2 regions of the Enterococcus sp. DIV0724b genome follow, and region 2 is predicted to be linked to the other one. Evidence: predicted binding sites of a transcription regulator. Region 2 holds the regulator's gene; the other holds the start of a gene.
What was found. The regulator HrcA, encoded in region 2, represses chaperone genes, less so after heat shock. The targets are predictions, from matches to a motif close to TTAGCACTCNNNNNNNNNGAGTGCTAA.
Positions count from the first base shown of each region.

Region 1: groES (co-chaperone GroES) is a predicted target of HrcA. The motif match lies at 1,573-1,599, and genes of this name have one in related genera.

Region 1 covers NZ_CP172890.1:2,299,418-2,302,848, reverse strand. The annotation lists gene IGJ02_RS10605 (redox-sensing transcriptional repressor Rex) at 1-346, shown strand, start outside; gene IGJ02_RS10600 (CPBP family intramembrane glutamic endopeptidase) at 425-1,093, opposite strand; gene IGJ02_RS10595 (hypothetical protein) at 1,179-1,361, opposite strand; gene groES (co-chaperone GroES) at 1,633-1,917, shown strand; gene groL (chaperonin GroEL) at 1,980-3,431, shown strand, end outside.
Region 2 covers NZ_CP172890.1:1,391,677-1,395,107, reverse strand. The annotation lists gene dnaK (molecular chaperone DnaK) at 1-901, opposite strand, end outside; gene grpE (nucleotide exchange factor GrpE) at 970-1,542, opposite strand; gene hrcA (heat-inducible transcriptional repressor HrcA) at 1,584-2,621, opposite strand; gene hemW (radical SAM family heme chaperone HemW) at 2,818-3,431, opposite strand, start outside.

The sequences.
Region 1 (3,431 bases), 910 kb from region 2:
CAGTATTCGTGTTAGTTGTGCATTTGATGTCAACGATGATATTGTTGGCAGAATTGTCGATGGTATTCCGGTATATCCTATGACGGATATGATGGAACAAATTCGTGTACAGCAAATCGAGGTAGCAATTTTGACATTGCCAGCACGTAAAGCGCAAGAAGTAGTGAGTCAGTTAGCAGATGCTGGAGTAAAAGGTATTTTAAACTTTACAGCAGCCCGTTTAGTAGCGCCCACAGATGTTTTAATTCAAAATGTTGATTTGACAAATGAATTACAAACGTTGATTTACTTCTTACACCACGATAATGAATTAGCTGAGACGGAAGTCGAAGACGAAAAAGAATAAGAAAAACCTCCTATGATTGCAATTTTGTAAGAAATGCAATCATAGGAGGTTTTATTGTTCAGAGACTTGTTTAACTCATTATTTAGGTAGTTCAATATTTCCGTAGTGCAACATAAGTTGGGCAATGACAACGAGCGTATTCATCCCACAATGTGCAATGATCGAAGTCCAAATTTTCCCAGTCATTTTATACAGTACGGCAAAAAAGAAGCCCATGAAAAAATAAACAAAGAAATGCCCATCTTGATGAATAACAGAGAATAAGGAAGAACTAATAATAGCTGAAATCCAAAAACCAGTATACGCCTCTGTCAAGCCAATCAAAGAACGACGGAAAACAAATTCTTCCATGATAGGACCTCCAATAGTTGTTGCTAAAATAAAGAGTGGGTTAGCCAGAATAACTGCGATAATGTTTTGGGTATTTTCTGAACTAGGCTTAGCTCCGGTGATTGTTGTTTCGATACTAAAAACGATCGCTTGAATAATCATGGCAATAAAAATTCCACTGAATCCAAGTAATAAAGTAAATACAGGAGACGTAAGCTTAGCCTCTTGTTCTACTATTGTACTAGCAGTTTTTTTATTTTTAAAATAAAGCCAGATCATTAAAACAGCGCCAAGAATATACGTGACAGTTGTAGCACTAATTATAATATCACGTGAAAAAGGCTTGAAAAGAAAAGGCGAAAAGAATACGATGCCATATAGAAGGATCATTGTAAAACTTAGTTTTTTAATAGACAGATTTGTAGGCATAGAAAAAAAACTCCTTTCAACATTTACATAGCGGAAAAAGTACATTATAGTTTGCTTTTAATTTAGCAGGTTGTTATTTTCGATGATTATTGCGATATCCTAATAATAGAAAAATAAATACAAAGAAAAATGCTGCTTCCCATAAAGTAGTGGTCCAATCAAAACGTCTGCTCACTCCAAAAAAGAAGTTACCGACATTTGCAATAATCAAATAAAGTCCAGTTATCGTCAAAGCTCCGGTGATTCGTTGTTTCATTTTAATCGCCTCTCTTTCTGTTCTTATTTTACCATGAAATGGATCAGAGTGAAGAAATATAGTAATCTAAATTAAGGGACTTGTGCGTTGCAATGTACAAAAGTGTAAAAAGATAATCTCATGTCCAAAAAAATGAAGGAAGAATTATTTTATAAAATTAGTCAAAAGACTTGCAAAACGATAGGGAAATGAGTATTATAAATAGTGTGAGTTAGCACTCGTTAACTAAGAGTGCTAAAAAAGATAAATATTTTTTATGGAGGGATTTATTGTGTTAAAACCATTAAGCGATCGCGTCATTATTGAAGTCGCGAAAGAAGAAGAAAAAACAGTAGGAGGCATCGTCTTAGCATCTGCTGCCAAAGAAAAGCCTCAAACCGGAAATGTTATCGCAGTAGGTGAAGGCCGTGTTTTAGAGAACGGTACAAAAGTTCCTGCCGATGTTAAAGTAGGCGATACCGTAATGTTTGAAAAATATTCAGGTACAGAAGTTAAATATGAAGGAAATGATTATTTGATCGTTTCTGGTAAAGACATTATTGCGATCGTCGAGTAACTCATTTTTAAACATAAAAAATCATTTAAAATAAAAAATAAAATTTTTGAGGTGAAGGAATTATGGCAAAAGAAATCAAATTTGCAGAAGATGCGCGTGCAGCAATGCTTCGTGGAGTAGATATTTTAGCAGACACAGTAAAAGTAACATTAGGTCCTAAAGGTCGTAACGTTGTTTTGGAAAAATCTTTCGGTTCACCATTGATCACAAATGACGGTGTAACGATTGCAAAAGAAATTGAATTAGAAGATCACTTTGAAAATATGGGTGCTAAATTAGTTTCTGAAGTTGCTTCTAAAACAAATGATATTGCAGGAGACGGAACAACAACTGCGACAGTATTAACACAAGCAATCGTTCGTGAAGGCTTAAAAAATGTTACTGCTGGTGCGAATCCTTTAGGAATCCGCCGTGGAATCGAATTGGCCACAAAAGCTGCAGTTGAAGAATTACACAACATTTCAACTGTTGTTGATTCAAAAGAAGCAATCGCGCAAGTGGCAGCTGTTTCTTCTGGCTCAGAACGTGTTGGACAATTGATTGCTGATGCAATGGAAAAAGTTGGAAACGATGGTGTGATCACGATCGAAGAATCGAAAGGGATCGAAACTGAATTAGACGTTGTTGAAGGAATGCAATTTGACCGCGGCTACTTATCTCAATACATGGTAACAGACAATGATAAAATGGAAGCTGTTTTAGAAAATCCATATATCTTGATTACTGACAAAAAAATCTCTAACATCCAAGATATCTTGCCATTGTTAGAACAAATCTTACAACAAAGCCGTCCATTATTGATCATCGCGGATGATGTTGATGGAGAAGCGTTACCAACACTTGTTTTAAATAAAATTCGTGGAACTTTCAATGTTGTCGCTGTTAAAGCACCAGGATTTGGGGATCGTCGTAAAGCAATGCTTGAAGATATTGCGATGTTAACAGGTGCCACAGTGATTACTGAAGATCTTGGTCTTGAATTAAAAGATACAACGATCGAAAATCTTGGTAATGCAAGCAAAGTTGTTGTTGATAAAGATAATACAACAATCGTTGAAGGTGCTGGCGAAAAAGCTGGTATCGATGCGCGTGTTCAATTGATCAAAAACCAAATTGCAGAAACAACATCTGATTTTGACCGTGAAAAATTACAAGAGCGTTTAGCGAAATTAGCTGGTGGTGTTGCAGTTGTTAAAGTTGGAGCTGCAACGGAAACAGAATTAAAAGAATTAAAATTACGTATTGAAGATGCATTGAACGCTACTCGTGCCGCTGTTGAAGAAGGTATGGTATCTGGTGGTGGTACAGCTTTAGTAAATGTAATTGGCAAAGTTGCTGCGTTAGATGCTGAAGGCGATGTTGCAACTGGTGTGAAAATCGTTGTTCGTGCTCTAGAAGAACCAATCCGTCAAATTGCTGAAAATGCTGGATATGAAGGTTCAGTAATCGTTGATAAATTAAAAAATATCGATTTAGGTATTGGTTTTAATGCTGCAAATGGCGAATGGGTAAAC
Region 2 (3,431 bases):
TCAAACCAGCATCTTTCAAAGCTTGACGTACAGGTGTTTTTGTACGTTCTACTAAATCACTTGTTAATTCATCAAATTTAGCACGAGTTAAGTTCATTTCTAAGTGTAATGGACCAGCGTCTCCTGCTGTGATAAATGGTAAGCTGATTTGTGTTGAAGTAACACCTGATAAATCTTTTTTCGCTTTTTCAGCAGCGTCTTTCAAACGTTGAACAGCCATTTTATCTTTAGATAAGTCAACACCGTTTTCTTTTTTGAATTCTGCTACCATGTAGTCGATGATTTTGTTATCAAAGTCATCTCCACCTAATTCGTTATCTCCGGCAGTTGATAACACGTCGAATACGCCATCACCTAATTCAAGGATCGATACGTCAAATGTACCTCCACCAAGGTCAAACACTAACACTTTTTCGTCTTTATCTGTTTTGTCTAAACCATAAGCTAATGCAGCAGCTGTTGGTTCGTTAACAATACGTTCTACTTCTAAACCAGCAATTTTACCAGCGTCTTTTGTTGCTTGACGTTGTGCATCATTGAAGTAAGCAGGAACAGTAATAACTGCTTTATCCACTTTTTCACCTAAATAGTCTTCTGCGAAGCCTTTTAAATATTGTAAGATCATTGCAGAAATTTCTTGTGGTGTATAAGATTTGCCATCTGCTTCTACTTTATAACCTGCTTCGCCCATATGACGTTTGATTGAGGCAATTGTATGTGGGTTAGTTACTGCTTGACGTTTTGCCACTTCACCTACTTGAATTTCACCATTTTTAAAAGATACTACTGAAGGGGTTGTGCGGTTACCTTCTGGATTTGCAATAATTTTTGCTTCTCCGCCTTCTAATACTGCAACTGCTGAGTTTGTTGTTCCTAAGTCAATACCAATAATTTTACTCATAATTAATGTTCTCCTATCTTCTATTTTAATTTTTTTCAATTTATATTATACAAACATATTTTATGCTGCTACTGAGCAACAATAACCATGCTTGCTCGTAAAACACGATCATGTAACTTATAACCTTTTTGTAAGACTTCAACGATTGTATCTGCAGGTGTTTCGTCACTTGCTGGAATCGTTTGAACTGCTTGATGTAGATTAGGATCAAATACTTCGCCCATTGTTGGGATTTCTTCGATTCCTTCGTCTTTTAATGCAGCTTGTAAACTTTCAAGAACCATTGAAATACCTTTTTTCAAACTTGTACCTTGTTCATCATCAACTTCGATTGCCATCGCACGTTCAAGGTTATCAAGTGACGGCAATATTTTTTTGCCTAAATCTTGTGATCGATAGCGTACAAGCAACTCGCGCTCATTTTTGAAGCGATTGCTCATATTGGCAATTTCAGCACGTGCTCTTAAAAATTTGTCTTCCATTTCTGACAATTCAGCTTGAGCTTTTTCTAATTCTGTCATCTCAGCTTCTGTTTCAGAAACACCAGAATCGTCAATTGCTTCCATATGTTCTTCGTGTTCTTCATGAATTTCTTCGTTTGTCTCTTCTTTATTACTCACTCTGGCAACTTCCCTTCTCATTTCCGTAGAATTATTAGAATTCTATATTTTCAACTTTTTACTTACTCATCTAGAAAACGATAATAAGCACCAAGTTTTGACGCTAATTCATTGCGGAAAACATCCACTAAACCAAACATTTTTGAATATGGCATACTTGTCGGTCCTAATAAAGCAATAGTTCCTTTACCGTGCCCTGTTACTTCATATGTCGCGGTAATCATACTCATATTATCCAATAGATTATTTCCTATTTCTGAGCCGATACGAATCGCAATTGGGGAGTCCGCTTCAGCTGTTAACAAATGCGTGATAGCATCTGTATTTTGCATAAATGAATAAACTGATTTTAATTGATCGATATCTTGTTTCACACCAAAATCTAATACATTCATGCGGCCACTGACAAATACTTTCTCTTCAAATGCATGACCTAACATTGCATCGAATAAATTCATCATGCCGTCTGGTGTTTGAAAATAACGGTGTAAAATCATTGGAATTTCTGTTCTCAAGCGATGATAAACCGTTAATAATGGTTGTCCCACAAGCTTGTCGTTTATGATTTGCGTCATTTTCTCTAGATCTTGGCTGGAAACGGAAGCAGGTATTGCAAACACTTGGCTTTCTACATTTCCTTTATCTGTTACGATAACCGCTATGATTTGTCGGTCATTTAAAGGAACAATCCGAAAACCTGTTAGTTTCCGTTCTTTCACCTCAGGACCTAACGAAAAAGCTGTGTAACTAGTCAGGTCAGAAAGGATTTCAGCGGATTGTTCAATGATGTCATTGATCTCATGAAACTCTTTTCCAAAGGAATGACGAATTGTTTCTAATTCATCATGTGCAACTTGTGTTGGACTTAGTAAATGATCCACGTAATAGCGATAACCATCCATTGAAGGAATTCGGCCAGAAGACGAATGTGTCTTCAATAGTAAACCGTGTTCTTCTAAAGCCTTCATATCATTACGAATCGTTGCAGAGCTTGACTTAATTCCATCTTCCATCAACTTCTTTGATCCCACAGGTGTTCCTGTATTCGTGTATTCTTGGATGATAAGTCGCAAAATATTCTTTTGTCTTTCAGTTATCATAGTTACCACCCTTCATTAGCACTCATGTTATTCAAGTGCTAATACAATTATTAATATATCAAGTTCCTTTAAAATTGTCAAGAGAAAAACAATCTTTTTTAGCACTCTTTATGACTGAGTGCTAAAAAAAAGACGAGAGTCGTTCAAACTCTCGCCTCACTCTATAGAATCCATCCCAACAATCGTTTTTTTAAGTTCACTCTTTCTCAATAAGAAATTCTTCAAATACATCATTCCCTACAAAAAGTCCCTGTTCGGTAAGTTGGATATGACTGGCATTTTCCAATAATAATCCTTTTTGAACCAGATTAGGAATCGTTTCTTTGTAAACCTGATCCAATGATAAACCAAATTTTTCTTTAAAACGCTCTTTTGAAACACCTGACATTTTTCGTAAACCCAAAAAAAGTTCTTCTTCCATTTGATTATTCAATGTCAAAATCTCTGTTTCAACTGTGGGCAGCTGATTTTCTTTTAATGGTTTTAGATAATGTTGAATCGGGCCATGGTTACGATACCTTGTATGTCCTAAATAACCGCTGGCACCTGCTCCGAATCCATAATAGTGATCATTGTTCCAGTAAACTAAATTATGCTGGCTTTCTTGTCCCTTTAAAGCAAAATTACTTACTTCATATTGATGTCGCCCTGCCTTTTCCATCGCAATAATCGTTTCTTCAAACATTTGCGCTTCAACATCTTGATCTGGCAACTGCAAGCGACCTTGTCGAACCCAGTTCATAAACATCGTTTTATTTTCCAAAATCAAAGAATATAATGAATAGTGAGGTAAATCAAGTTCAATCGCTC